Regions from separate parts of the Pseudomonas sp. BIGb0164 genome, predicted to be linked through region 3. Evidence: predicted binding sites of a transcription regulator. Region 3 holds the regulator's gene; each other region holds the start of a gene.
The links. Region 3 encodes sigma-54, which starts transcription at its own class of promoters, with help from an activator protein. Its sites were predicted from a motif close to ANTGGCATNNANNTTGCTNT; they were not measured.
Positions count from the first base shown of each region.

Region 1 (9,994 bases), on a different contig from region 3:
GGCCGTGAGCATCGCCTCGCGCTTGGTGAACGGGTGTGCCTGCTCCACCGCCTGGCGCAGCGAGCTCAAGGCCTCGGCCGACTCGGTGAACAATTCGCTGATGAACTGCCCATGGCTGCGCTGGCCGCTGATGGCCAGGAGCATCTCCGCCGCCGGGTTCATGTACTCAAGACGCAGGTCGTCATTGAGCAGGATGGTCGCCGTGGTCAGGTTGTCGAGTAGCAAACGGTGCAGTGCATCGCTGATGGTCATCAGGACCTCTTTTGGAGCAAGGCGCGGGCTTCGGGCACACGCTGATACAAGGAAAATGCAAAAACCAAACCAAGGCTCCGAAAAGAAGCGCGAAACCCCTGAAATGGGGGTTTTAGGCGCGAAACTGTGGCGTTCTGCCAGCTTGCTCGGGAAGTTTCGAACCAAAATGGGCTGAGTCGATGGGAAGGGTGCAGCCTATCGCACCAATATAGTGCGGTTTTGTGAAGGTTGTTCAGGAAGCACCTGAATGAGCGCAATTCAAATGTGGGAGCGGGCTTGCTCGCGAATACGGTACTTCAGTCGACATCTTCATTGACTGATGCGCCGCTTTCGCGAGCAAGCCCGCTCCCACAGGTTTGATGGGATTTGCAGGCTCTAGCCTTTGTGGATGCACAGCTCGGCGGTGGCGCGGATCATCGCCAGTTGTTGCATGGGCTCGTTCAGCGGTTCGTGGACGGCCTGCGCCAGCCACTGCGGGCACTGAGGGTCGGTGCGTTGCGGGGTGAAGTCCGCCAATTGCTGGAGCAGGCGTTTTTGCAGTTCGTCGAGGCGGGGGCGAATCTGCTTCACCAAGTCCGGGCGTGGGTCGTCGGGCGCCTTGCCCTGGAACTGCCAGTCGGACAGCAGGGTGTACTGCACCAGTTTGTTGGCTTCGATCTGCGCCGAGAAAAACTGCTCGGCGGCAGCAGGGCTCAGTTTGTAGCTCGGTGCCTGGGTGGCAGCACTGGCGATCACCTCTTGTTCGCGCGTCTTGTCCTCCACGGGCTTGTGGCTGTCCCATTTGCTCAGGGCGACCTGTTCGGCGATCTGCAGGCGTTCGGCGATGCTGTTGAGCAGGGGGTCGAGCGTGGGTGGCGCAGCGTGGGCGCTGGCACTGGCAAATAGCAGGGCAAATAAGAGTCGACGTTTCAACGGTGATCTCCTGATGGGAGGGCGCCAGCCCTCTTTTATAGTGTTCAAAAAGCCTGGGCAAAAAAAAGACCTCCCGAAGGAGGCCTTTCTTGTCACGCTACGTCAAGTAGCGCTACTGGATTAGCAGCTGTAGTACAGCTCGTATTCCAGTGGGTGTACGAAGGTGCGTACTTTGATTTCTTCTTCGCTTTTCAGCTCGATGTAGGCATCGATGAAGTCGTCGCTGAATACGCCGCCTTTGGTCAGGAACGCACGGCCCTTGTCCAGCTCTTCCAGGGCTTCTTTCAGGCTGCCGCACACTTGTGGGATCTCTTTGGCCTCTTCAGGCGGCAGGTCGTACAAGTTTTTGTCGGCGGCATCGCCAGGGTGGATCTTGTTCTGGATACCGTCCAGACCCGCCATTACCAGGGCAGCGAAGGCCAGGTATGGGTTGGCTGCTGGATCCGGGAAGCGGGCTTCGATACGGCGAGCGCGAGGGCTGGACACGTAAGGAATACGGATCGAGGCGGAGCGGTTACGCGCCGAGTAGGCCAGCATTACCGGTGCTTCGAAACCTGGGACCAGACGCTTGTAGGAGTTGGTCGACGGGTTGGTGAAGCCGTTCAGGGCCTTACCGTGCTTGATGATACCGCCGATGAAGTACAGGGCAGTGTCGGACAGGCCGGCATAACCTTCGCCAGCGAAGGTGTTTTTGCCTTCTTTAGCGATGGACAGGTGAACGTGCATACCCGAACCGTTATCGCCGTACAGAGGCTTAGGCATGAAGGTAGCGGTACGGCCGTAGGCATCAGCCACGTTGTGTACGCAGTACTTCAGGGTCTGAACTTCGTCAGCCTTGGCAACCAGGGTGTTGAACTTCACGCCGATTTCGTTCTGGCCGGCAGTCGCCACTTCGTGGTGGTGAACTTCGATGACCAGGCCCATTTCTTCCATGGCGTTGCACATGGAGGTACGGATTTCGTGGTCGTGGTCGAACGGCGGAACTGGGAAGTAGCCACCTTTGATACCTGGACGGTGGCCTTTGTTGCCGCCTTCCACGTCCTGGTCGGACATCCACGAACCTTGTTCGGAGAAGATCTTGAACATGGAGCCGGAGATGTCGGACTTGAACTTGACCGAATCAAAGATGAAGAATTCTGGCTCTGGGCCTACGAATACAGTGTCGCCGATACCGGTCGACTTCAGGTATTCCTCGGCACGCTTGGCGATCGCACGTGGGTCGCGGTCGTAGCCTTGCATGGTCGAAGGCTCGATCACGTCGCAGACGATGATCAGGGTTGGGTCTTCGGTGAACGGGTCGAGCACGGCAGTGCTGTCGTCCGGCATCAGGATCATGTCGGAAGCTTCGATGCCTTTCCAGCCAGCGATGGAGGAGCCGTCGAACATTTTGCCTTCTTCGAAGAAAGCATCATCCAGCGCGTCGCGAGCCGGCATGGTCACGTGGTGCTGAGTACCTTTGGTGTCCGTGAAGCGCAGATCAATCCATTTAACGTCATGATCTTTGATGAGTTGAACCGACTTCGACATGGTGTCCTCCGGGTGGCTTCGGGCTGGGTAGTGGAGTTAGCCCTTAGAATGTGGGTGATGCCGGCGCGGATACTCCGCCAAGGCAACCTGCCTCACAAGGGAGCAAATTGCATGCCAGTGCGCCAACATGGCCTTTTTGCCTCGAAATGGCCCCTATAACGGTGCAATCCGCTGAAACGGAAAAAATAACGCACTGCAATGTAGCGTTAATTCGTGAAAATGACCTGTTTTGGTGCGCTCAACCTGTTGTGCATATTAACTGGTTAAACCTTGAGCGATTTCCGCTATAATCCGCGCCCCCCTTTTTCAGCAGGCCCGGCGCGCGCTGTTTCCATGAAATTAATCGTTAAAGTCTTCCCCGAGATCACCATCAAGAGCCGACCGGTACGGACGCGTTTCATCCGCCAATTGGCCAAGAACATCCGTGCCGTGCTCCGAGACCTGGACCCGGCTGTGGTGGTGAACGGTGTGTGGGACAACCTCGAGCTGGAAACCCGCATTACCGACGCCAAAGCCTTGAAGGACATGGCCGAGCGCCTGAGCTGCATGCCGGGCATCGCGCATTTCCTGCAGGTGGATGAGTACGCGCTGGGCGACTTCGACGACATCACCGAGAAGTGCAAGCAGCACTACGGTGACTCGCTGACCGGCAAGATCTTTTCGGTGCGCTGCAAGCGCGCCGGCAAGCACCCGTTCAGCTCCATGGACGTCGAAAAATACGTCGGCAGCAAGCTGCGTCGCGAGTGCGGCGCGGCAGGAATCTCGCTGAAAACGCCGGAAATCGAAGTCCGTATCGAAATTCGCGACCAACGGTTGTTTGTGATCCACAGCCAGCACAACAGCATCGGCGGCTACCCGCTGGGCGCCCTGGAACAGACCCTGGTACTCATGTCCGGCGGTTTCGATTCCACTGTGGCGGCCTACCAGATCATGCGCCGTGGCCTGATGAGCCACTTCTGCTTCTTTAACCTGGGCGGGCGTGCACACGAATTGGGCGTGATGGAAGTTGCGCACTTTATCTGGAAGAAATACGGCAGCTCCCAACGCGTGCTATTTGTGAGCGTACCGTTCGAGGAAGTGCTGGGAGAAATTCTCGGTAAAGTCGATAACGGTCATATGGGCGTAGTATTGAAGCGTATGATGTTGCGCGCGGCGTCGAGCATTGCCGATCGCCTGCACATCGATGCGCTGGTGACCGGTGAAGCGATCTCCCAGGTGTCCAGCCAGACGCTGCCCAACCTGTCGATCATCGATTGCGTCACCGAGAAGCTGGTCTTGCGCCCGCTGATCGCCAGCCACAAGCAGGACATCATCGACCTGGCAGAAGAAATCGGCACCGCCGACTTTGCCAAGCACATGCCTGAGTACTGCGGGGTCATTTCGGTGAACCCCAAGACCCACGCCAAGCGTTACCGCGTGGAGCATGAAGAGAAAGAATTCGACATGGCGATCCTGGAGCGTGCGCTCGAGAACGCCAAGCTGGTCCCGATCGATCGCGTGATCGACGAGTTGGGCCAGGATGTGAAGATCGAAGAAGTCAGCGAAGCCCTGGCCGGCCAGATCGTCATCGACATCCGTCACCCGGATGCCGCTGAAGATGAGCCACTGGAAATCGCTGGCATCGACGTGCAAACGCTGCCGTTCTACGCACTGAACGCGCGTTTCAAGGAACTGGATAACAGCCGTCAGTACCTGCTGTATTGCGACAAAGGCGTGATGAGTCGCCTGCATGCCCACCATTTGCTCAGTGAGGGGCATGCCAATGTGCGCGTTTATCGACCGAGCTAAGAGCCCGGGGCTGTTTGCCTGTGGCCTGCGTCACCGGCCCCCCGACTCTGCCGTCAAGCTGTAACGGCAAGGCCTGACTCTACTGTTAATCGCTGCCACGACCTGTCAGCACACCGAATCCTCTGATCGAGATACACAAGTGATCGAAAATCTACGTAACATCGCCATCATTGCTCACGTTGACCATGGTAAAACCACCCTGGTAGACAAACTCCTGCGTCAATCCGGCACCCTGGAGCGCAACGAGCTCAACGACGAGCGCGTGATGGACTCCAACGACCAGGAAAAAGAGCGCGGTATTACCATCCTGGCAAAAAACACCGCTATCAACTGGAACGGCTACCACATCAACATCGTGGACACCCCGGGCCACGCCGACTTCGGCGGCGAAGTAGAGCGCGTCATGTCGATGGTTGACTCCGTTCTGCTGCTGGTTGATGCCCAAGACGGCCCTATGCCGCAAACCCGTTTCGTGACCAAGAAGGCGTTCGAAGCCGGCCTGCGTCCGATCGTGTGCATCAACAAGGTTGACCGTCCAGGCGCGCGTCCGGACTGGGTTCTGGACCAGATCTTCGACCTGTTCGACAACCTGGGTGCCACCGAAGAACAGCTGGACTTCAAAGTTGTCTACGCCTCGGCCCTGAACGGCATTGCCGGTCTGGACCACAACGACATGGCTGAAGACATGACCCCGCTGTACCAGTCGATCGTCGACAACGTGCCAGCACCGGCTGTTGACCGTGACGGCGCGTTCCAGATGCAGATCTCCGCTCTGGACTACAACAGCTTCCTGGGTGTTATCGGCGTTGGCCGTATCGCTCGTGGTCGCGTTAAGCCGAACACCCCGGTTGTCGCTATCGGTGCCGACGGCAAGAAGCGCAACGGTCGTATCCTGAAGCTGATGGGTCACCACGGTCTGCACCGTGTAGACGTTGAAGAAGCAGCTGCTGGCGACATCGTGTGCATCAGCGGTATGGACTCGCTGTTCATCTCCGACACCCTGTGCCACCCGGACACCGTCGAGGCGATGAAGCCTCTGACCGTCGACGAGCCAACCGTTTCCATGACCTTCCAGGTAAACGACTCGCCTTTCTGCGGTAAAGAAGGCAAGTTCGTGACCTCCCGTAACATCAAGGAGCGTCTGGACAAAGAGCTGCTGTACAACGTTGCTCTGCGCGTTGAAGAAGGCGACTCGGCTGACAAGTTCAAGGTTTCCGGCCGTGGTGAGCTGCACCTCTCGGTACTGATCGAAACCATGCGTCGCGAAGGCTTCGAAATGGGCGTTGGTCGTCCAGAAGTGATCATCCGTCAAGTTGACGGCGTGAAGCAGGAACCGTTCGAAAACGTCACCATCGACACCCCGGAAGAATCCCAGGGTAAGGTGATGGAAGAGATGGGTCTGCGTAAAGGCGACCTGACCAACATGGTGCCGGATGGCAAAGGCCGTGTACGTCTGGAATACAACATCCCTGCTCGTGGTCTGATCGGTTTCCGTAACCAGTTCCTGACCCTGACCAACGGTGCTGGCATCCTGACCTCGATCTTCGATCGCTACGACACCATGAAGTCCGGCGACATGTCCGGCCGTCAGAACGGTGTTCTGGTATCGGTAGAAACCGGCAAGGCACTGACCTACTCCCTGGAAACCCTCCAGGCGCGTGGCAAGCTGTTCGTTGAACACGGTCAAGAGATCTACAACGGCCAGATCGTTGGTCTGAACAGCCGTGACAACGACATGGGCGTCAACCCAACCAAAGGCAAGAAGCTCGACAACATGCGTGCTTCGGGTAAAGACGAAACCATCGCTCTGGTTCCACCTGTTCGCTTCACCCTGGAACAGGCTCTGGAATTCATCCAGGACGACGAGCTGTGCGAAGTGACGCCTAAGTCGATCCGCCTGCGTAAGAAGATCCTGGACGAAGGCGAGCGTACCCGCGCTGCCAAGAAAGCCAAGAACTGAGTTAACTCAGGCTGAATGAAAAACGCCCCCGGTCGAAAGGCCGGGGGCGTTTTTTTTATACCTGGATTCTGTGCGCCGCGGGCTCTTGTAGGGAGCGGGCTTGCCCCGCGCTGGGTGGCGAAGCCGCCCTAAATCCAGACACCTCGGTGTTTCAGTCAGACCGAGGCGCATGGTCTTGGGGCGGCTTCGCCACCCAGCGCGGGGCAAGCCCGCTCACTACAGGTTTGGCTTTGGATCAGAATTTATCGAGTGTGCGCAAATTGGTCTCGCGCACCACTTCCTTCGGCTTGTACGCGCAATACCCCGGGCGTGGCCCGATTTTCGGGTGGTTGCGGCATGTGTCCGGGCGCTTGTCATAAATAGTGCAGAAGCGCGTCTTACGATCCAGATACAGGCAATCGTTGTTGCTCATGCGCTGCAGGGTAAAGATCTCGGACTTGGAATTGAAACGCTCGACGATGCCTTCCTTCTGCAAACGCTTGGCGATGTTCTTCGGTGGGTCACCACGCTCGAACTCATCGACGATGCCAATGCGGATCAGGTCTTTGATCTTCACTTCCACCGGCAGCGTGCAGCAGCTGGACACGCAGCCCCCACACATGTGGGCGGAGTATTTCTGCCAAGTCTCGAGACGGTCGAGTTCCGCGGCGGCGATCAGTTGAGGCTTCATCAGGGTTCCAAGGTGGGGCGTTATCCGGGCGCGCGATCATACCGGGATTGGTGGTTTTTTGAACAATATTTTGCGGATTTCCGCTGCAAGGCGGCGTGAACGGTGATCGGGCACGAGCCCTGCATCTAAAACCCCAAAGGTAAATGCGTTAAAAAAGTGCCGAACCAGAGCGTCTACCGTCTGTCAGACCGACTAGGCTCTAGCCACTCCTTCTATCTCGCCCGAGGTCGCACCGATGTCTCAGGAACCGCTTGCACGAGAAGCAGAGGTAGCCGCATTTCGCGATGCCGTCTTGACCAAACTCACCTACGCGGTGGGCAAGGACCCGGATCACGCCTTCGACCACGACTGGTTCGAAGCCATTGCCCTGGCCGCGCGCGACCAGATGGTCGACCACTGGATGAACCATACGCGGCATATCTACCGCAAAGGTCAGAAGCGGGTTTATTACCTTTCCCTGGAATTCCTGATTGGCCGCCTGCTCTACGACAGCCTGAGCAACCTGGGTGTGCTGGAAATCGCACGCGACGCCCTGTCCGAGCTGGGCGTGGACCTGGAGCGCATCCGCTTGCTGGAGCCCGACGCGGCGCTCGGCAACGGGGGGCTGGGCCGCCTGGCGGCGTGCTTCATGGAAAGCATGTCGACCCTGGGCATTGCCGGCCACGGTTATGGCATTCGCTATGAGCATGGTTTGTTCCGCCAGGCGATTGTTGATGGCTGGCAGCAAGAGCAGACCGAGCGCTGGCTGGATTTCGGCAACCCGTGGGAGTTCGAGCGGGCTGAAGTGATCTACCCGATCGGCTTTGGCGGCAGTGTCGAGACCAAGGCCGATGCCTCGGGCAAGATGATCCAGGTGTGGACGCCCAACGAAACCGTGCGCGCGGTGGCCTATGACACCCCGGTGGTCGGCTGGCGCGGCGCAAGCGTCAACACCTTGCGCCTGTGGCGTGCCCGGGCCGTGGAAGACCTGCACCTGGAGCGCTTCAACGCCGGTGACCACCTGGGCGCCGTCGCCGAAGTGGCCCGTGCCGAAAGCATCTCCCGGGTGCTTTACCCGGCCGACAGCACCGAAGCAGGGCAGGAACTGCGCCTGCGCCAGGAATACTTTTTCGTCGCCGCCTCCCTGCAAGACCTGCTGCGCCGCCACAAGAACATGCACGGCTCGGTGCTGAGCCTGGGCGAGCATGCCGCAATCCAGCTTAACGACACCCACCCGTCCATCGCCGTGGCCGAGTTGATGCGCCAACTGGTGGACCTGCACGACATCCCGTGGGAAGCCGCGTGGGACGTCACCGTTGAGACCCTTTCCTACACCAACCACACGCTCTTGCCCGAAGCCCTGGAAACCTGGCCGGTCGGCTTGATGGAGCGCATGTTGCCGCGGCACATGCAGATCATTTACCTGATCAACGCCCAGCACATTGACTCGCTGCGGGCCAAAGGCATCCACGATTTTGACGTGCTGCGCGCCGTGTCGCTGATCGAAGAAGATAACGGCCGCCGCGTGCGTATGGGCAACCTGGCGTTTCTTGGCTCCCATAGCGTCAACGGCGTGTCCGGTTTGCACACCCAGTTGATGCGCAGCACGGTGTTCTCCGAACTGCACAAGCTGTACCCGGAGCGCATCAACAACAAAACCAACGGCATCACCTTCCGTCGTTGGCTGTACCAGGCCAACCCCAAGCTCACCGACATGTTGGTGGAAGCGTTGGGCCCGGACATCCTCGACAAGCCCGAGCAACGCCTGGTGGAGCTAGAGCCGTTCGCCGAGAAACAGGCGTTCCGCAAAGCCTTCGCCGAGCAGCGCCTGCACAGCAAGCGTGCCCTGGCAGACATCATCCACGAGCGCCTGGGCATCTCAGTGAACCCGGCGGCGATGTTCGACGTGCAGGTCAAGCGTATCCACGAGTACAAACGCCAGCTGCTCAACCTGCTGCACACCGTGGCGCTGTACCAGGCCATCCGCGCCGAGCCCGGCACCGACTGGGTGCCACGGGTTAAGATTTTCGCCGGCAAGGCCGCGGCCAGTTATCACCAGGCCAAGTTGATCATCAAGCTGACCAACGACATCGCGCGCACCGTTAACAACGACCCGACCGTGCGCGGGTTGCTCAAGGTGGTGTTCCTGCCCAACTACAACGTCAGCCTGGCGGAGAGCATCATTCCCGCCGCCGACTTGTCGGAGCAGATCTCCACCGCAGGCTTCGAGGCCTCGGGCACCAGCAACATGAAGTTCGGCCTCAACGGCGCGCTGACCATCGGCACCATGGACGGCGCCAACGTGGAGATGCACGAGCGCGTCGGTGCCGAACACATGTTCATCTTCGGCCTGAGCGCTCAACAAGTGGAGGCGCGCAAGCACGCCGGCGAGTTCAATGCCGGGCCGGACATCGCGGCCTCCCATCGCCTCAATGATGTGTTGCAGGCGATCCGTGGCGGGGTGTTCTCGCCGGATGATCCGGGCCGCTACGTGGGCCTGATCGACGGGCTGATCGATTACGACCGTTTCCTGGTGTGTGCCGACTTCGATTCGTACTGGGACGCCCAGGCACGGGTCGAAGCGCATTGGCACGACTCCAAGGCGTGGTGGCGTTCGGCGGTGTTGAATACGGCGCGGATGGGGTGGTTCAGCTCGGACCGCACCATTCGCGAATACGCGACCGAGATCTGGAAAGCCCTCGACTGACCACCGCAATACCGAAATGTGGGAGGGAGACTTGTGTGGGAGCGGGCTTGCTCGCGAAGACGGCGTGTCAGGCAACTCATCTGTTACTGACCCACCGCTTTCGCGAGCAAGCCCGCTCCCATACAAGTCTCCCTCCCACATTGGTTCCGCGTCGATATACTAGGCCTCGGTTTGCCCGCTTCGGGCTGCTTAGGGATAT
Region 1 is NZ_JANUEA010000004.1:393,387-403,380, reverse strand. Features, by position in the region: gene glnL (nitrogen regulation protein NR(II)) at 1-252, opposite strand, end outside; gene M2394_RS13140 (chorismate mutase) at 628-1,164, opposite strand; gene glnA (glutamate--ammonia ligase) at 1,285-2,691, opposite strand; gene thiI (tRNA uracil 4-sulfurtransferase ThiI) at 3,025-4,479, shown strand; gene typA (translational GTPase TypA) at 4,619-6,439, shown strand; gene M2394_RS13120 (YkgJ family cysteine cluster protein) at 6,675-7,109, opposite strand; gene M2394_RS13115 (glycogen/starch/alpha-glucan phosphorylase) at 7,345-9,795, shown strand.
Region 1: glnA (glutamate--ammonia ligase) is a predicted target of sigma-54. The motif match lies at 2,791-2,810, and genes of this name have one in related genera.

Region 2 (9,994 bases), on a different contig from region 3:
CAGCAGGTTTTCCGGTTTGATGTCGCGGTGCAGGATCTGCCGTCGATGCAGCATGCCCACGGCCCGCAGCAAGCGCTCGGCGATGGACTGCCATTGCGCCAGGGGCAGCGGGCCTTGCTGCTGGAACAGCGCAGCCAGGGTTTGCCCGGGGTATTCGCGCATCACGTAGTACAAGTGCTGACGCCCGCTGGCGGCATGCACTTCCGGAAACGCGCGACCGGCCACCCGCCGTAAAAACCATTCTTCCGACAGCAGGGCCTGGCCGGCATCGTTGTCGTCGTCACGGTTGAGCGGCAAGGTTTTCAACAGCCAGGGTTGCTGCTGGGCATCGCGTACCCGGTACAGCAACGACTGTCGACTCTGCGCCAGCACGCTTTCTACCTGCCAGCCTTCAAAGCGTTGCCCAGCCTTAAGCGGCGGCGGCAAAGGCCACTGCTGCAACTGCACCAAGGCATCGCCGAGGGTGGCCGCGCCCAGCGTGTCGATGCGCACCAGCAAAGCGCTGGCGTTGTCCTGGCTGCCGGCCAGATGAGCGGCGTTGACCAGGGTGTTCACGGCCAGGTCGAGGTCGGTTTGTTCGCGCAGGATCGTGCTGATGCTGTGATCGCCCAACGTGGCCCACACCCCATCGCTGAGCAGCAGGAAGCATTCGCCCGTGCGCAGTTCGCCGTCGAGAAAATCCAGCACCAGGTGCTGATCCAGGCCGAGGGCGCGCTTGAGCACATGCTGCATGCCCGGTTGCTCCCACACATGGTCTTCGCTGATGCGCTGCAACTCGCCGTCCAGCCAGCGATACACCCGGCAATCGCCAACGTGGGCCAGGGTGAAGCGCTGGCCGCGAAACACCAGGGCGCTGAGAGTGGTCAGCAGCGGCTGGCCACCGCCATTGGCCTGCAGCCAGCGGTTTTGCGCGAGCAGCAGGCGTTCCAGGGCCTGGGCCACGCCCCAGGTTTGCGGCGTGGCGTAGTAATCCAGGGCCAGGGCCTGCAAGGTCGAGCGCGCCGCCAACCCGCCATCGGCGCATTGGCTCACACCGTCGGCCAATGCGCACAGGTAACCTTTGCTGGCGGCCAGTTCCGCGACCGGCGTGACCACGCGCAGGGCGTCCTGGTTTTCGGCCCGTGGGCCGATGGCGCTGGCGTGGGCGACGCTCAGTTGCAGGCTCATCAGACGCGCGCAGCGGTCACGGCGGCCGAACCCCAAGTGGTTCTCCAGCGGCGTTTCACGCCGTGCAGGCCGAACCAGGCCAGCACGCCAAGGCTGGCGAACAACCACAGCGCCATCTGGTAACTGCCGGTGCTTTGCTTGATCGCACCCATGCCGGCCGCCAGGGCAAAACCGCCGATCCCACCGGCCATGCCGATCAGGCCGGTCATCACGCCGATCTCACGGCGAAAACGCTGCGGTACCAGTTGGAACACCGCGCCATTGCCTGCGCCGAGGCCGAGCATGGTGCAGACGAACAGCGCCAAGGCCGCGTAGGAACTGGGCAGGTTGAAGCCCACCGCCGCGATGCAGATCGCCGCCACGCTGTACATGCCGAGCAGGGTGCGGATGCCGCCGAACCGGTCGGCCAAGGCGCCGCCCAACGGACGCATCAGGCTGCCGCCAAACACGCAGGCCGCGGTGTAGTAGCCGGCGGTAACCGGGCTCAGGCCGTACTGGTCGTTGAAGTAGCCGGGCAGGGCGCTGGCCAGGCCGATGAAACCGCCAAACGTGACGCTGTAGAAGAACATGAACCACCAGCTGTCGCGGTCACCCAGGGCCTTGAAGTAATCGGCCATGGATTTGGCTTTCGGGCGTTCCGGTGCATTGCGCGCCAGCCAGGCGAAGACGATCAGGGTAAGCACCAGCGGGATCAGGGCGAAGCCGAACACATTGCTCCAGCCAAACGCTGCGGCCAGCACCGGTGCGAGCAAGGCCGCAAACACGGTGCCGGAGTTGCCGGCGCCGGCGATGCCCATGGCCTTGCCCTGATGTTCGGCGGGGTACCACTGGGACGCCAGGGGCAGGGCGACGGCAAACGACGCACCGGCCATGCCCAGGAACACACCCAGCAACAAGGCTTGTTCGTAGCTGTGGATGCCCAGCTTCCAGGCGCCCAACAGCGCGGCGATCACGATCACCTGGCCGATCAGCCCGGCGGTTTTGGGCGACAGCTTGTCGGCCAGCATGCCCATCAGAAAGCGCAGCACGGCGCCCGCCAGGATCGGCGTCGCCACCACCAGGCCACGCTGCTGGGTGGTCAAGTGCAGGTCGGCGGCGATCTGCACCGCCAACGGGCCCAGCAGGTACCAGACCATGAAACTCAGGTCGAAATACAGGAACGCGGCAAACAGGGTCGGGGTGTGCCCGGATTTCCAGAAGCTTGATTTCATCACGCACCTCAACGGTTGGGAGTCTTGTAAGAAGGCCGGGTGATGGAACAGCCGGCGAAGGCTGCCCCACCGGCCCCATGCGCTGGGGCCAAAACGAAAAAACGCCGCCACCGGGTTTGCGGGGGGCAAACCGGATGTGCGACGTCTTTGTCGTGGAGGGGCAACCGCCGTTGGTTACCTGTGATGAATGCTTAGCAAGAGCTGAGCCAAATCAGCCGAGCAGCTCACTCATGGCGATAATCTGCTCGGCCACCTGGATCAGTTTCTGCTGGCGGCTCATGGCCTGGCGGCGCATCAGGGTGTAGGCCTCTTCTTCATTGCAGCTCTTCATTTTCATCAGCATGCCCTTGGCCAGCTCGATGCGCTTGCGCTCGGCCAGTTGCTGGTCCCGTGCCTGGAGCTGGGCGCGCAGGGCCTGGTCGCTCTCGAAGCGCGCCATGGCCACGTCGAGAATCGGCTGGAGGCGCTGGGCCTGGATGCCTTCGACAATGTAGGCGCTGACGCCGGACTTGATTGCCTGGCGCATCACATTCGGGTCGTGCTCATCGGTAAACATCACGATCGGCCGTGGCTGGTCGCGGCTGACCAGCACCACCTGCTCCATCACATCGCGCCCGGGTGACTCGGTATCGATCAGGATCACGTCCGGTCGCACCGTTTCGACGCGCGCCGGCAGGTCGATGGTCAGGCCCGACTCATCGATGACCTCGAACCCGGCCTCAATCAGCGCGGCCCTAAGCCGACCGACCTTGCGCGGAGTGTCGTTGATCAACAGGATTCGCAACATATCCGTGCTCCTGTCAGCGCAAGGCTTGGCGGCTGGTGTGGTCGGTCATGGCGTGCAGGCGGAAGCTGCGCGCGTAGGCGGCGGGGTCGCTGCCGTCCCAGACCTTGCCGTCGATCAATTGGCTGCTGCGCATGTCCTGGGGGCTGCTTGAAACATTCACGGCGCTGGCGGCTTGACGATACAGGTCCAACTGCTGGACCTGGCGGGCGATGCCCAGGTAGTCCGGGTCTTCGCGCAGCAGGCCCCAGCGGCGGAACTGGGTCATGAACCACATGCCGTCCGACAGGTAGGGCAGGTTGACCTCGCCATCGGCAAAAAAGCGCAGCGCGTGAGGGTCTTGCCACTGGTTGCCCAGCCCATCGTCATAGGTGCCCAGCAGGCGAGGTTCGATGCAGTCGAGTGGCGCATCCAGGTAGTCGCGGGCGCTGAGCAGTTGTGCGGTAGAGCGACGGTTTTCCTGGCTTTCTTCAATAAAGCGGCTGGCTTCGAGAATGGCCATCACCAGCACCCGCGCCGTGTTGGGGTATTGCTCGACAAACGCCTGGGTGCAACCGAGCACCTTTTCCGGATGATCCGGCCAGATCGCCTGGGTGGTGGCCAGGGTGAAACCTTGATGTTGCTTGACTGCGCTGGCACACCAGGGCTCGCCGACGCAAAACCCGTCGATGCGCCCAGCCTGCAGATGCGCAACCATCTGCGGCGGCGGGACCACCACACTGTCCACGTCCTGCAAGGGGTGGATGCCTTGGCTCGCCAGCCAGTAATACAGCCACATGGCGTGTGTGCCCGTGGGAAATGTCTGGGCGAAGGTCAGTTTTGTTCGGCTTTGGTGCACGTGGCGATCCAGTGCCTCGGGAGTGGTCACGCCTTGCTGCTGCAGGCCGTGGGACAGGTTGATGCTCTGGCCGTTCCTGTTGAGGCCCATCAGCACCGCCATCTCGGTGGGCGCCACCCCGCCGATGCCCAGGTGCACGGCATAGATGAGTCCATACAGGCTGTGGGCGGCATCCAGCTCACCGCTGACCAGTTTGTCGCGCAGGTTAGCCCAGGAGGACTGGCGCTTGAGGTTCAGCGTCAGCCCGTAGGGTTGGGCGAAACCCTGGGTGGCGGCAACCACCAGTGAGGCGCAATCGGTCAGTGCCATGAAGCCCAGGTCCAGGCTGCTCTTTTCCGGAGCGTCACTGCCGTTGACCCAGGCCAACGGATTATTCACCGGGCTGTTGCCGACTGAATCGTTCATCAACACCTACCTTTTCTCTGAAAAAAAAGCGTCGTTCCCTCGGATGGCGCTATGGGCCATTGAAGGGTAACGACGCCTTTGTCTGTAGGCCTGCTCCGACGCTGGTGCGGGCCCTGATGCAATGTCTGTAGCAAGGCACATGCCACGCGTTGCCGTCAGCTTTTCATCAAGATTGAACGCCGCTTGCCTTTCAGTATGGCCGCTTCGCTACGCCAGACCGCTGAGGAAACCTCACCTTGCACGCTGACTCCGCCGCAACGATGACCTGTCACCGACTATGCCGGTGGGCGTTGTGTGTCGTGTTGCTGCTCAGCTGTGCAGCGGCCTGGGGTGACGAGTACCAGGCGCAGGAGGAAAGCCTGGGCACATTTTTCAATGCACTGTTGGGGCCCTTGGGTGTGGCGGTGGTGGTCAGCCGACGGGTTGAGCGCAAGCGTGTCAGTGGAACATACGACTTTGCAGCCCCCGAACAGGTGCTGGAGGCGTTGGCCCGACAGGAGGGATTGATCTGGCACCGCGACCGGCAAACGCTTTACCTCTACGAGGCTGCCGAGATCAGAAGTTCGGCCGTCGTGCTCCGGCATATTTCCGTCAGCAAGCTGCGCAGCCTCATGCAAGGGGCAGGGCTGGATGAGCCCCGCTTCCCTCTGCGTGATGGCGGGCAGCGCATGTTTTATGTGTCCGGGCCGCCGAGCTATGTCGACCGCGTGCTGCAAATGGCGCAATTGATGGACCGCCGGGCCGTGAAGACGCCCGTGCAGGCGCAGGCCTTCGGCGTGGTGGAGGTGCTTCACCATTTTGTAGCGGACCGCCAGGCGGGCACCGGTGCAGATCAACCTGTGGTACCGGGGATGGTTTCGATGATCGAGGCCCTGCTGGCGCGTAAACAGAAGAGCCTGCTGGCAGACAAGGGCTTTGCGGTCATTCCCTACCCCAACACCAACAGTTTGCTGGTCAGGGGCACGCCTGCGCAGGTGCGGCTAGTCAAGCAATGGGTGGCGGAACTGGACGTGCCCCAACAGACGAATGAAGCACCGCCCTCTGACGTCACTCAATGAATTGAAGGGCGAAACCAGTGGTGAACCTTGGCATGGGTAGCGAATTGTCTTACCGGGTACTTCCGAAAGTCGTCGGGTCTATGGGCTTTGTCCTGCCGTACGTTGCAGAACAGGTTTTTATAGTCGTGGCGTTGATTGGGCAACCGGTGCAGGAAATAGTGATTTCAATGTCGAACGTCGGATACAGAGGTGTGCATGGCCGTCGCAAGTGATGGGTTGGCGACGGCCCTGGTTTTTGATCGCTGGACCTTGCACGGCGATGGCCGGTTGACGGGGGAGGGCGCGGACATTCAATTGCCGCCCAAGGAGGGCCAGGTACTGCGCTTGCTGCTGGCTTCCGGTGGGGCGCTGATGACCAAGGATCGCTTGCTGGAACAGGCATGGCCTCGGGGCGAGGTGGCGGAGGAGTCGCTGACGCGGTGCATCTACGCGTTGCGCAAGCACCTGAAGGCCGACAAGGGGTTTATCAAGACGATCTATGGCCGGGGGTACCGTTTTACTTGCGCGGTGCAGGCCGAAGAACCGAGGGTATGTTCGGTGTGCGGGCAGGCCCGCAATGGCTAGTGCGTGGAGCAGGAGCCTGCTGCTGGCTCTGTGGATGGGCAGCAACACGGCGTTGGCCGACTGCTGGGACGAAGCTGCCAGCCGCTATGACCTTGAGCCTGAGTTGCTGCAGGCCATCGCTGCCGTGGAGTCGGGTTATCGCACGCAAGCGGTCAACTACGACAACCGCAACGGCACGCGAGATATCGGCTTGATGCAGATCAACAGCATTCATTTGCCGCGCCTGCTCAAGCAAGGCATTACCGAAGAGCGGCTATTGAACGAGCCTTGCCTTTCGGTGGAGGTAGGCGCGTCGATCCTTGCCGAATTCGTCCGGCGTTTCGGTTACAACTGGACGGCAGTGGGCTCCTACAATGTGGGGCCGGGCCCGGGCCCGCAGCGTGAAGCCTTGCGCATGCGCTACGCCGAAAAGATCTGGGCGCGCTATGAGGCGCTGGTAGCGCGGCGCTATTGACGATTGGACGGCATGCCTCGCGCGCGCGCCGTGACCCCGGCTATAATCGCCGCCACCTTTACCGCCATCCGAGTCTAGCCCGCCCATGTATACCCTGGCCCGCCAGCTGTTGTTCAAACTCTCTCCGGAAACCTCCCACGATCTGTCCCTGGACCTGATCGGTGCCGGTGGCCGACTGGGGCTCAATGGCCTGGTATGCAAGGCACCGGCGAAAATGCCGGTGTCGGTGATGGGGCTGGACTTCCCCAACCCGGTCGGCCTGGCTGCCGGCCTGGACAAGAACGGCGCGGCCATCGATGGCTTCGCACAGTTGGGTTTCGGTTTTGTCGAAATCGGCACCGTGACCCCACGGCCACAACCGGGCAACCCCAAGCCACGCATCTTCCGCCTGCCGGAAGCCGAGGCGATCATCAACCGCATGGGCTTCAACAACCTGGGGGTTGATCACCTGCTGTCACGGGTGCAGGCGGCGAAGTACACGGGGATTCTCGGGATCAATATCGGCAAGAACTTCGACACCCCGGTTGAACGTGCGGTGGATGACTACCTGATCTGCCTGGACAAGGTCTACGCCCACGCCAGCTACGTCACCGTCAACGTCAGTTCACCCAATACCCCGGGCCTGCGCAGCCTGCAGTTCGGCGATTCCCTCAAGCAATTGCTCGAAGCCCTGCGTCAGCGCCAGGAAGACCTGGCCATGCGCCACGGCAAGCGCGTGCCGCTGGCCATCAAGATTGCCCCGGACATGAGCGATGAAGAAACCGTACTGGTGGCCCAGGCCCTGGTGGATTCGGGCATGGACGCTGTGATTGCGACCAACACCACCCTCAGCCGTGTCGGTGTCGAAGGGCTGGCCCATGGTGACGAGGCGGGCGGTCTGTCGGGCGCGCCGGTGCGTGACAAGAGCACTCATATCGTCAAGGTACTGGCCGCCGAGTTGGCGGGGCGCCTGCCGATCATCGCCGTGGGTGGCATCACTGAAGGCAAGCATGCGGCCGAGAAAATCGCGGCCGGTGCCAGCCTGGTGCAGTTGTACTCGGGCTTTATCTACAAAGGCCCGGAACTGATTCGCCAGTCGGTGGATGCGATCGCTGCACTGCGCTGATGCTTCTATTGCAGGAGCGGGCTTGAGTGGGAGCGGGCTTGCTCGCGAAAGCGGTGGGTCAGTGAAACAAGTTTCGACTGAAAGAACGCCTTCGCGAGCAAGCCCGCTCCCACAGTGAGTCCGAGTACGTCGGGTAGTTTTTCCAACCAATAAAAAGGGCTCCATAAAGGAGCCCCCTGGGCCGAAGCCCGCCGCCCGGATGGGGCGTGCATGGTAAGTCGTTACAAATCCAAAGGTGGTGTGTCGGAATTAAGTGCCCTGATTAGCCGACGGCGTGAAGTTCGTTGAGTCTGTGGATGCCCGCAGTGCCAGTCATACCGTCCCAGTTGTCGCCGCGTCCTTCTCGCCAGCCGTTGATCCAGGCTTGGCGTACCGACGGTAGAGTAAATGGGCAAAGCTCACGGGATTTTCCATGAACGCCATATTGATATCCGCGTAAAAATGCTCTTTCCAACGGATCACGCTTAAGTCTTCTCATAGGGTGTTTCCCTCACTTGTTGACTGTCTAGATATCCTTCGGCCTCGTCCGAGGCCGGGCAGAGTTTTTCTGCCGTTGGTGGGCTCGCTGCCGGCGTGGCGAGCCAATGTGTCGGCGTCGTTACGGCGCCAACCTGTGTTGAGTTCTAACCAATAGGTCACATGGATTCAATGACCGTTTTGTCATAAGCACGTAACGATAACGATGCTATAGCCATAAGCTGGGATGGCTTTTCGCCCCATTTGTCTGGCAAAGCCAGCTATGATGCACCCTGCATAGAGGATGGGTTTAATCCTTTAGTGAGAATGCCCGCTCGTTGCAGTCGGTTATTATTCGACGAAGGGTCGGAATATTTCTTTTTGTTGCCATCGTTTATTTATCTGCCCCGGCAATCACGGCCCAAAGGCCCGGCAGCCGGGGTGGGACGGCACATTCGTGCCACGCGAGCACTCTTCAAGAAAAGTGCTTGATTGAAAACCGAGCCGGCGATGCGTCGCCCGTTCATTTATTGCTGAAAAGCCTGGAATGCCCCATGTCGGACCGTTTTGAACTCTTCCTCACCTGCCCCAAGGGCCTTGAAGGCCTGCTGATCGAGGAAGCCGTCGGGCTTGGCCTTGAGGACGCCCGCGAGCACACCTCGGCCGTGCGCGGCATGGCCGACATGGAAACCGCCTATCGCCTGTGCCTCTGGTCGCGCCTGGCCAACCGCGTGTTGCTGGTGCTCAAGCGCTTCCCGATGAAGGACGCCGAGGACCTCTACCACGGCGTGCTGGATATCGAATGGGCCGACCACATGGTGCCGGATGGCACCCTGGCGGTGGAGTTCAGCGGTCACGGTTCGGGCATCGACAACACCCACTTCGGCGCCTTGAAGGTCAAGGACGCCATCGTCGACAAACTGCGCACGCCGACCGGCGAGCGCCCGTCCATCGACAAGATCAACCCGGACCTGCGCATCCACCTGCGCCTGGACCGTGGCGAAGCCATTCTTTCCCTTGATCTGTCCGGCCACAGCCTGCACCAGCGCGGCTATCGCCTGCAGCAGGGCGCGGCGCCGCTGAAGGAAAACCTGGCTGCCGCAATCCTGATCCGCGCCGGCTGGCCGCGCATTGCTGCCGAAGGCGGTGCGCTGAGCGACCCGATGTGCGGTGTAGGTACCTTCCTGGTCGAAGGCGCGATGATCGCCGCCGACATGGCGCCCAACCTGAACCGTGAACTGTGGGGCTTCACCACCTGGCTGGGTCACGTCCCGGCGTTGTGGAAGAAGTTGCACGCCGAGGCTACCGAACGTGCCGCCATCGGCATGAACAAGCCGCCGCTGTGGATCCGGGGCTACGAAGCCGACCCGCGTCTGATCCAGCCCGCGCGCAACAACATCGAGCGTGCTGGCCTGAGCCATTGGATCAAGGTGTACCAGGGCGAAGTCGGCACCTTCGAGCCGCGCCCGGACCAGAACCAGAAAGGCCTGGTCATCTGCAACCCGCCTTACGGCGAGCGTTTGGGTGATGAAGCCAGCCTGTTGTACCTCTACCAGAACCTCGGCGAGCGTCTGCGCCAAGCGTGCATGGGCTGGGAGGCGGCGGTGTTCACCGGCGCGCCCGACCTGGGCAAGCGCATGGGCATCCGCAGCCACAAGCAGTATTCGTTCTGGAACGGCGCATTGCCGTGCAAGTTGCTGCTGATCAAGGTCAACCCGGACCAGTTCGTCACCGGCGAGCGCCGCACCCCGGAGCAGCGCCAGGCCGAGCGTGAGCAAGCCGCTTATGATCAAGCCCCGGCTGCGCCGCAAGAGCGCCAATACAACAAGAACGGCAACCCGATCAAACCCGCACCGGCACCTGTGGTCGAGCAAGCGCGGCTGAGTGAAGGCGGTCAGATGTTCGCCAACCGCCTGCAGAAGAACCTCAAGTTGCTGGGCAAGTGGGCCAAG
Region 2 is NZ_JANUEA010000005.1:163,386-173,379, reverse strand. Features, by position in the region: gene M2394_RS15050 (bifunctional protein-serine/threonine kinase/phosphatase) at 1-1,167, opposite strand, end outside; gene M2394_RS15045 (NarK/NasA family nitrate transporter) at 1,167-2,378, opposite strand; gene M2394_RS15040 (ANTAR domain-containing response regulator) at 2,590-3,165, opposite strand; gene M2394_RS15035 (CmpA/NrtA family ABC transporter substrate-binding protein) at 3,179-4,405, opposite strand; gene M2394_RS15030 (secretin N-terminal domain-containing protein) at 4,705-5,463, shown strand; gene M2394_RS15025 (winged helix-turn-helix domain-containing protein) at 5,659-6,027, shown strand; gene M2394_RS15020 (transglycosylase SLT domain-containing protein) at 6,020-6,481, shown strand; gene M2394_RS15015 (quinone-dependent dihydroorotate dehydrogenase) at 6,567-7,586, shown strand; gene rmf (ribosome modulation factor) at 7,849-8,064, opposite strand; gene rlmKL (bifunctional 23S rRNA (guanine(2069)-N(7))-methyltransferase RlmK/23S rRNA (guanine(2445)-N(2))-methyltransferase RlmL) at 8,597-9,994, shown strand, end outside.
Region 2: M2394_RS15035 (CmpA/NrtA family ABC transporter substrate-binding protein) is a predicted target of sigma-54. The motif match lies at 4,533-4,552, and genes of this name have one in related genera.

Region 3 (9,994 bases):
ACGCTAACGAGGTGATTGCTACCCTCGCCAGCCGTTTGCTCGGTGAGGCGGTCAACCCCAATGACCACGTCAATTGTGGCCAGAGCAGCAACGACATCATCCCGACCACGATTCACGTCAGCGCCGCTTTGGTCTTGCACGAGCAAACCCTGCCGGCCCTGCTGCACCTGGTGCAGGTGATCGAGCAGAAGGCCGAAGAGGTTCATCCGTTCATCAAGACCGGCCGCACCCACCTGATGGATGCGATGCCGGTGCGCATGAGCCAGGTGCTCAACGGCTGGGCGCAGCAATTGAAGGCCAATATCGGCCATTTGCAGGATTTGCTGCCAAGCCTGCAGGCATTGGCTCAAGGTGGCACGGCAGTGGGCACCGGGATCAACGCGCACCCTGAGTTCGCCGCGCGCTTCAGTCAGCAACTGAGCCATCTCACCGGCGTGACATTCACCCCGGGCAAAAACCTGTTTGCACTGATTGGCTCCCAGGACACCGCCGTTGCCGTATCCGGTCAACTGAAAGCCACGGCAGTCTCGTTGATGAAAATCGCCAATGACCTGCGCTGGATGAACTCCGGTCCTCTGGCGGGCCTGGGCGAAATCGAGCTGGAGGGCCTGCAGCCTGGCTCTTCGATCATGCCCGGCAAGGTCAACCCGGTGATTCCGGAAGCGACCGCCATGGTGGCCGCACAAGTCATCGGCAACGACACCGTGATTACCGTGGCCGGCCAGTCAGGCAACTTCGAGCTCAACGTGATGTTGCCGATCATCGCCCAAAACCTGCTCGGCAGCCTCGAGTTGCTCGCCAATTCCAGCCGTTTGCTGGCAGACAAGGCCATTGCGAGCTTCAAGGTCAACGAAGGCAAGCTGAAAGAAGCCTTGTCGCGCAACCCGATCCTGGTCACTGCACTCAACCCGATCATCGGTTACCAAAAGGCCGCTGAAATCGCCAAGAAGGCCTATCAGCAAGGCCGCCCGGTGATTGATGTCGCCCTCGAGCACACCGACTTGCCCCGTAGCCAACTGGAGGTCCTGCTGGACCCGGAAAAGCTCACGGCTGGCGGCGTGTAACCACCGACCCTGCTTTGGAGGCTCACCATGGAGCACTGGAAACGCACGATCGAACGGGCCAATCGCTGCTTTATGGCGGGCGAGTTGGTCGACGCTCGGGAAGCTTATTTGCAAGCCTTGGCCCTGGCTCAAGTGTTATTCGAGCGTTGGGCGGATGCCGACGAAGCAGTGGCGGCTTGCGTCATTTCCCATCACAACCTGGCGGACCTGCATTTGCGCCTGAACCAGCCGGAGGAGAGCGCGGAATACCTGTGCGCTATTCACCAACGCCTGCTCCAGACCATGCAGGACCCACGGCTGAGCCCGCAACTGCGCGAAGCGGCCTTGCGCCAGAGCAGCAAGACCTATGTCGAGCTGTTGAATTTCATCAGCGATCACGGTGAGTACCCTCGTACCCACCGCTTGCTGGGCGGCACTGCGGCGCAAACGGATGCGTCGACCCGCCACAGTCCTTATTACGGAGCCCATTGAGATGACTTACACGTTGCCAGCCTTGCCCTACGCCTATGACGCCCTTGAGCCGCATATCGATGCGCAAACCATGGAGATTCACTACACCAAGCATCACCAGACCTACATCAACAACCTCAACGCGGCGGTCGAGGGCACCGAGTTTGCGGGTTGGCCGGTAGAGAGGCTGGTGTCCAGCGTGCAGCAATTACCGGAAAAACTGCGGGCTGCGGTCATCAACCAAGGCGGTGGCCATGCCAATCATTCACTGTTTTGGGCCGTGATGTCGCCAAAAGGCGGCGGCAAGCCAGAGGGCGCGTTGGGCAAGGCCATCGATGAGCAATTGGGTGGTTTTGACAGCTTCAAGGAAGCATTCACCAAGGCCGCGCTGACTCGTTTCGGCAGCGGTTGGGCGTGGCTGAGCGTCACCCCGCAAAAGACATTGGTGGTGGAAAGCAGCGGCAACCAGGACAGCCCGTTGATGAGCGGCAACACGCCGATCTTGGGGTTGGATGTCTGGGAGCACGCCTATTACCTGCTCTACCAGAACCGCCGCCCCGAATACATCAACGCCTTCTACAGCGTCATCAACTGGCCGGAAGTCGCCGCACGCTACCAGGCCGCATTGGCCTGATATTCATCCAATAACAAGATCTAAGGCCGACTATGGGCACTGAAACACTGGCGATCAGCAGCGGGCGAATGTTTCGTTATGCGTTTGGCTCGCTGCTGCTGTTGGCAGGTACTGCATTGCTGGTGGCTCACGGGCTGGCCTGGCTGGACCTCGAACCGCGCATCCTGCGGGCGTTGCAGGGCGGGGCGATTTGCGCGCTCGGCACCGCATTGGGCGCGGTGCCGGTGTTGGTGATTCGCCGGATGCCCGTCGCACTCAGCGATACCTTATTGGGGTTTGGGGCGGGTGTGATGCTGGCTGCGACCGCGTTTTCGTTGATCGTGCCGGGCATTGCCGCCGCTGAAACCCTGGGGCTCTCGCCTTGGGGCGCCAGTGGGTTGATCAGCTTCGGCATCATGCTGGGCGCCTTCGGGCTGTACCTGGTCGACCGCAAGGTCTCCGGTGCGAGCCCGGAAATGTTGGTGGGCACACCGGATAAGCCTGTGATTCCTCCACGTATCTGGTTGTTCGTGTTTGCCATCATTGCCCACAATATTCCCGAAGGCATGGCCGTGGGCGTCTCCGCAGGCGGTGGCATGCCAGATGCCGACAGCCTGGCCATGGGCATCGCCTTGCAGGATGTACCCGAAGGTCTGGTGATTGCATTGGTATTGGCCGGCGCGGGGATGTCGCGGGTCAAGGCGTTCTTGATCGGCGCAGCGTCAGGCTTGGTGGAGCCGGTATTCGCGGTGCTTTGCGCCTGGCTGGTCAGCCTGGCCGAAGTGCTGTTGCCGCTTGGGTTGGCGTTGGCGGCGGGTGCGATGCTGTTGGTCGTGACCCACGAGGTCATCCCGGAGTCGCGGCGCAATGGTCACGAAAAGCTCGCCAGCCTGGGGCTGTGCATCGGCTTCTGCTTGATGATGGTGATGGACACGGCCTTGGGATAAATCGCTTCTGTAGGGGCCCGGCTTGCCGGCGATGGCGTCCTCAGGTCCAACACCTGACTCAAAGGCCTCATCGCCGGGCAAGCCGGGCTTCTACAAGGGATGGGGCTATTCGCCTTCGTCGAAGTAGTTGTTGATCAACGCCACCAGTGCAGCCATGGCTTCGTCTTCCTGTTCGCCTTCCGTCTTCAGGTGAATCTTGGTGCCCTTGCCGGCTGCCAGCATCATCATGGCCATGATGCTCTTGCCGTCGACCATCGATTCCGGTGTGCGACCGGCGCGGATCTGGCAAGGAAACTGCCCGGCCACGCCGACGAATTTGGCTGAGGCACGGGCGTGCAGGCCTAGCTTGTTGATGATTTCAATTTCCAGAGCGGGCATCGCGCAGGTGTTCCTTTCAGCTAAGGTCGCGGTGGCGGACCTGGACGTTCTTGAGGGTTTGTTGCAGCACCTGGCCCAGGCGCTCGGTCAGGTAGACGGAGCGGTGGTGACCACCGGTGCAGCCGATGGCAATGGTGACGTACGCGCGATTGCTCGCGGCAAAGCGGGGTAGCCATTTGAGCAGGTAGCTGGAGATATCCTGGAACATCTCTTCAACATCCGGCTGCGCGGCCAGGTATTCGGCTACAGGCAAGTCCAGCCCGGATTGTTCGCGCAGTTCCGGCTTCCAGTAAGGGTTGGGCAGGCAGCGCACATCGAACACCAGGTCGGCGTCCACCGGCATGCCGCGCTTGAAGCCGAACGACTCCACGAGAAACGCCGTGCCAGGTTCCGGTTGGTTGAGCAGGCGCAGCTTGATGGCATCGCGCAACTGATACAGATTGAGGCTGGTGGTGTTGATCTTGAGGTCGGCGAGGTCAATGATCGGGCCCAGCAACTTGGTTTCATCCTCGATGGCTTCTGCCAGGGAGCGATGGGGGCTGCTGAGGGGGTGACGTCGGCGGGTCTCGGAAAAGCGCTTGAGCAGGGTTTCTTCGTCGGCGTCCAGGTACAGCACATCACAATGAATATGCTTGGCCCTGACCTCCTCGAGCAGTTGCGGAAAACGCTCAAGGTGGCTGGGCAGGTTGCGGGCATCAATCGAAACGGCAACCAGGGGCTGGGCCAGCTCGGTGTGGATCAGTGCGCGTTCCGCCAGCTCCGGCAGCAGGCCGGCCGGCAGGTTGTCGATGCAATAAAAGCCGTTGTCCTCAAGGACATTGAGGGCGGTGCTTTTACCCGAGCCGGAGCGGCCGCTGACGATGATCAAACGCATGATTACTGCCCGTTCTGTTCATCCAGGACAACCTGATAAAGCGCCTCATTGCTGCTGGCGCCGCGCAGTTTGTCGCGTACGTCCTTGCGGTCAAGCATGCTGGCGATCTGCCGAAGCAGTTCCAGGTGCGCATCGGTGGCGGCTTGCGGGACCAGCAGGACAAACAGCAGGTCGACCGGGGCGCCGTCGATGGCGTCGAAATCGATGGGAGCTTCTAGGTGCAGCAGGGCACTGACAGGTGTTTCGCAACCCTTGAGACGGCAGTGGGGGATGGCGATGCCGTTGCCAAAACCGGTGGAGCCGAGTTTTTCACGGGCAATCAGCGCGTCGAAGACATCTTGCATCTCCAGATCCGGCACTTCGCGCGCGATCAGGTTGGCAATTTGTTCGAGGGCTTTTTTCTTGCTGCCGCCCGGCACGTTCACGAGGGAACGGCCGGGGGTCAGGATGGTTTCAAGTCGGATCATGGGGGGAGAGTTAACGACCTGTACCTTGCATCAGGTGCAGATTCTTTTCCTTATGCTTTATGAGTTGGCGGTCCAGCTTGTCGTAGAGCGAGTCGATCGCCGCGTACATGTCTTCATGCTCCGCATTGGCGACGAGCTTTGCATTCGGTACGTGCAGGGTGGCCTCGATTTTCTGCTTGAGCTTATCGACCTCCATGATGACCTGCACGTTGGTGATCTTGTCAAAATGCCCTGCCAGCTTGTTCAGCTTGCTTTCGGTGTATTCACGCAGGGGTTTGGTGACTTCCAGCTGGTGTCCACTGATGTTGACTTGCATACAGCTTCTCCTTCGTTGCCAGTGCATAAAGCGGCAGGCCGGGGTGCCTGCCACTGGAACGCTGTGGCCCGCCCGTCACATCAAACGCTTACGCTCGCTGGAAGGCGCGATCCCGAGGGACTCGCGGTACTTGGCGACGGTTCGACGGGCGACCTGAATGCCTTGTGCCTCCAGTAAACCAGCGATCTTACTGTCACTCAATGGCTTTTTCTGATTTTCAGCGGCAACCAGTTTTTTGATGATCGCGCGGATCGCCGTGGACGAGCATTCGCCGCCTTCGGAGGTGCTGACGTGGCTGGAGAAAAAGTATTTCAGTTCATAAATACCCCGTGGGGTATGCATGAATTTCTGCGTGGTCACCCGGGAGATCGTCGATTCATGCATGCCCACTGCTTCGGCGATGTCATGCAGCACCAGCGGCTTCATCGCCTCGTCGCCGTATTCCAGGAAGCCGCGCTGGTGCTCGACGATCTGGGTGGCGACTTTCATCAGGGTTTCGTTGCGGCTTTGCAGGCTCTTGATGAACCAGCGCGCTTCCTGCAACTGGTTGCGCATGAAGGTGTTGTCGGCGCTGGTGTCGGCACGACGTACAAAACCGGCGTACTGCGGGTTGACGCGCAAGCGTGGTACCGACTCCTGGTTAAGCTCCACCAGCCAGCGCTCGTTGTCCTTGCGTACGATCACGTCAGGGACGACGTATTCAGCTTCGCTGGACTCGATCTGCGAACCGGGGCGTGGGTTGAGGCTCTGGACCAGCTCGATGACCTGGCGCAGGTCGTCTTCCTTGAGCTTCATGCGGCGCATGAGCTGGCTGTAGTCGCGGCTGCCCAGCAGGTCGATGTAGTCATTGACCAGGCGCTGGGCCTCGGCAAGCCAAGGCGTCTTGGCCGGAAGTTGGCGCAATTGCAGCAGCAGGCACTCGCTGAGGGTCCGGGCGCCAATGCCGGCCGGTTCGAATTGCTGGATTCGGTGCAGGACGGCTTCGATCTCGTCCAGCTCAATGTCCAGTTCCGGGTCGAATGCCTCAAGGATTTCCTCAAGGGTTTCGTCCAGGTAGCCCTGGTTATTGATGCAGTCGATCAGGGTGACGGCGATCAGGCGATCGGTGTCGGACATCGGTGCCAGGTTCAGTTGCCACAGCAGATGGCTCTGCAGGCTCTCGCCGGCGGACGTGCGGGTGGTAAAGTCCCACTCGTCATCGTCATTGCTTGGCAGGCTGCTGGCACTGGTCTGGTAGACGTCTTCCCAGGCCGTGTCCACGGGAAGCTCGTTGGGAATGCGTTCGTTCCATTCGCCGTCCTCCAGGTTGTCCACCGTCGGGGCGGTTTCCTGATAGGAGGGTTCCTGCACGTCGGAATTGGGTTTTTGCTCGATGTTGTCAGCCAGCGGGTCTGCATTGTCGAAGTCGTCGCCTTCTTCCTGGCGTTCGAGCATCGGATTGGACTCCAGGGCCTCCTGGATTTCCTGTTGCAGGTCCAGGGTCGACAATTGGAGCAGGCGGATGGCCTGTTGCAGCTGCGGTGTCATCGTCAGCTGCTGGCCCATTCTCAGGACTAGCGATGGTTTCATGGCAGGGGCTTAACACCTTATTCGCCGGCGCAATGCGCCATCCACGACAGGGCGCGTGAGCGCCAAACATAAGCAAATTATATGCCTGATATCGGGGGCTTTGCCTAGAGCGCGGTAACAATAAAAAAACTGAGGTTTTTATTGACTCCCGCGCGCGCTGGCGTTCGGCCTGACACCGCGACGCTTACAGGCGGAACTCGTGGCCCAGGTACACTTCCTTGACCAGTTCGTTGGCCAGGATGGTGGCGGAGTCGCCTTCGGCGATCAATTGGCCATCGTTGACGATATAAGCGGTTTCACAGATATCGAGGGTCTCGCGAACGTTGTGGTCAGTGATCAGTACGCCGATCCCCTTGGCCTTGAGGTGGTGGATGATCTGTTTGATATCGCCCACCGAAATCGGGTCGACGCCGGCGAACGGTTCGTCCAGCAGGATGAACTTCGGCGCGGTGGCCAATGCGCGGGCGATTTCCACACGGCGACGCTCGCCACCGGACAGGCTCATGCCCAGGTTGTCGCGGATGTGGTTGATATGGAATTCCTGCAGCAGGCTTTCCAGCTCCTTGCGGCGGCCGTCACGGTCGAGTTCCTTGCGGGTCTCCAGGATCGCCATGATGTTGTCCGAAACCGACAGTTTGCGGAAGATCGACGCTTCCTGGGGAAGATAGCCGATACCGGCGCGAGCACGACCGTGCATCGGCTGGTGGCTGACATCCAGGTCGTCGATCAGTACGCGGCCCTGATCTGCCTGGACCAGGCCGACGATCATGTAGAAACAGGTGGTCTTGCCGGCACCGTTGGGGCCGAGCAGGCCGACGATCTGGCCGCTGTCGATCGACAGGCTGACGTCGCGCACGACCTGACGGCTTTTGTAGGCCTTGGCCAGATGCTGGGCTTTCAGGGTTGCCATTACTCGGCCTTCTTCTTCGGCTGGATAACCATGTCGATACGCGGACGAGGTGCGGTGACCTTGTTGCCATTGGCGCGACCGGCGTTGGCGACCTGTTTCACGGTGTCATAGGTGATTTTTTCACCTTCCGTGGTGTTGCCGTCGGTGCTGACGACCTTGGCCTGGTCAATCAGGACAATGCGGTTCTGCTGGGCGTGATACTGAATGGTCTTGCCATAGCCCTTCATCGGGGCGGTGTCGGCAAGTGCCTGCTTCTGTTCGAAATAGGCCAGGTTGCCCACCGAGGTCACGACGTCGATATCGCCGCTCTTGGTGCGGGTCAGTGTCACCGTGTTGCCAGTGATCTTCATCGAGCCCTGGGTAATGATCACGCCACCGGTGTAGGTCGCCACGCCTTGCTTGTCATCCAACTGCGCATCGTCAGCCTGGATGTGGATCGGTTGCTGGCTATCGTTCGGCAGAGCCCAGGCGCTCACGCTTCCCAGTGCTGCGCCCAGACCGAGCAAAATAGGGAGAGTTTTAACGAGCCTCATACTGTCCTCTTACGTTCGATAGCAGGTGTATCCTGCTTTCTTTCAAATACGCTTTCATTCCCTTGCCAGTCGATACACCGCCAGCGCCGTCGATTCTAACGTCTTGCTCGGTCTGCGCATATTGCTTCTGCGGGAATACGGTCATGCGACTGGTGGTGATCACGGTGTCGCGGTTCTTGTCGTCAGTGCGCGCAACGCGTACCGAGTCGATCAGTTCTACTTGGGTGCCGTCCGGGTTGACCTCGCCACGCTTGCTGGTGACGTGCCACGGAAACTCGGTGCCGCGATAGATGTTCATGTCGGGGTTGGTCAGCAAGGTCACTTCAGTAGCCTTCAAGTGCTCGACCTTGTCCGACGTCATTTCGTACTGCACCTTGCCGTCGGGCAGGAACTGCACGCTTTTGGCGTTGATGGCGTAATAGTCGATGGCCCCGTCGTCAACCTGCGCTACAGGCTTGTCGAGGAAGCGCTCCGGGCTGATATTCCAGTAGCCCACCGCGAGGAACAGCGCGGCGATGACCCCGAATAGCAGGAAGTTGCGAATCTTTTTGCTCAGCATAAAACGCTCTATAAGTAGGCGGCGTGGGCCGCTTCAAGGCTGCCCTGGGCGCGCAGGATCAATTCGCAGAACTCACGCGCGGCACCTTCGCCGCCACGGGCCGTGGTGATGCCATGGGCGTGTTCACGAACAAATGCTGCCGCGTTGGCGACAGCCATGCCCAGGCCTACCCGGCGAATGACCGGCAGGTCGGGCAGGTCGTCACCGAGGTAGGCGACCTGCTCATAGCTTAGGTTGAGTTGGCCAAGAAGCTCGTCCAGAACCACCAGTTTATCCTCACGGCCCTGATACAGGTGAGGAATCCCCAGGTTTTGTGCACGACGTTCCACAACCGGGGTCTTGCGACCGCTGATAATGGCCGTTTGCACTCCTGCCGCCATCAGCATCTTGATGCCCTGACCGTCGAGGGTATTGAACGTCTTGAATTCGCTGCCGTCTTCGAGAAAGTACAGGCGGCCATCGGTCAGCACGCCGTCGACGTCGAAAATCGCCAGCTTGATGTTCTTGCCGCGTTGCAACAGGTCGCCTGTCATTACATTACTCCCGCACGCAGCAAGTCGTGCATGTTCAGGGCGCCGATAGGGCGGTCATCTTCATTGACCACCACCAGCGCGCCGATCTTGTGGTCTTCCATGATCTTCAGCGCTTCTGCAGCCAGCATTTCCGGGCGTGCGGTCTTGCCATGAGGGGTCATGACCGCATCGATGGTCGCGGTGTGGATGTCGATGGTGCGGTCCAGGGTGCGGCGCAAGTCGCCGTCGGTGAATACCCCGGCCAGGCGGCCATCGGCTTCCAGGATAACGGTCATGCCGAGGCCCTTGCGGGTCATTTCCATCAGCGCGTCCTTCAGTAGCGTGCCGCGCTGGACGTGAGGCAATTCATCGCCTGCATGCATGACGTTTTCCACTTTCAACAGCAGGCGGCGGCCCAGGGCGCCACCGGGATGGGAGAAAGCGAAGTCTTCTGCGGTAAAACCGCGGGCTTCCAGCAGGGCAACGGCCAGCGCATCACCCATGACCAGGGCGGCGGTGGTCGATGACGTCGGCGCCAGGTTCAGCGGGCAGGCCTCGTGGGCCACGTGAACGTTGAGGTTCACTTCGGCGGCCTTGGCCAGCGTCGATTCCGGGTTGCCGGTGATGCTGATCATCTTGATGCCCAGGCGCTTGATCAGCGGCAACAGGGTGACGATTTCGTTGGTGGTGCCGGAGTTGGACAGCGCCAGGATGATGTCATCCTTGGTGATCATGCCCATGTCGCCGTGGCTGGCTTCTGCCGGATGCACGAAAAACGAGGTGGTCCCGGTGCTTGCCAGCG
Region 3 is NZ_JANUEA010000002.1:613,970-623,963, reverse strand. Features, by position in the region: gene M2394_RS06800 (lyase family protein) at 1-1,064, shown strand, start outside; gene M2394_RS06795 (hypothetical protein) at 1,092-1,535, shown strand; gene M2394_RS06790 (superoxide dismutase) at 1,537-2,148, shown strand; gene M2394_RS06785 (ZIP family metal transporter) at 2,181-3,074, shown strand; gene M2394_RS06780 (HPr family phosphocarrier protein) at 3,180-3,452, opposite strand; gene rapZ (RNase adapter RapZ) at 3,469-4,326, opposite strand; gene ptsN (PTS IIA-like nitrogen regulatory protein PtsN) at 4,329-4,793, opposite strand; gene hpf (ribosome hibernation-promoting factor, HPF/YfiA family) at 4,804-5,109, opposite strand; gene M2394_RS06760 (RNA polymerase factor sigma-54) at 5,185-6,678, opposite strand; gene lptB (LPS export ABC transporter ATP-binding protein) at 6,863-7,588, opposite strand; gene lptA (lipopolysaccharide transport periplasmic protein LptA) at 7,588-8,121, opposite strand; gene lptC (LPS export ABC transporter periplasmic protein LptC) at 8,108-8,680, opposite strand; gene M2394_RS06740 (HAD family hydrolase) at 8,689-9,213, opposite strand; gene M2394_RS06735 (KpsF/GutQ family sugar-phosphate isomerase) at 9,213-9,994, opposite strand, start outside.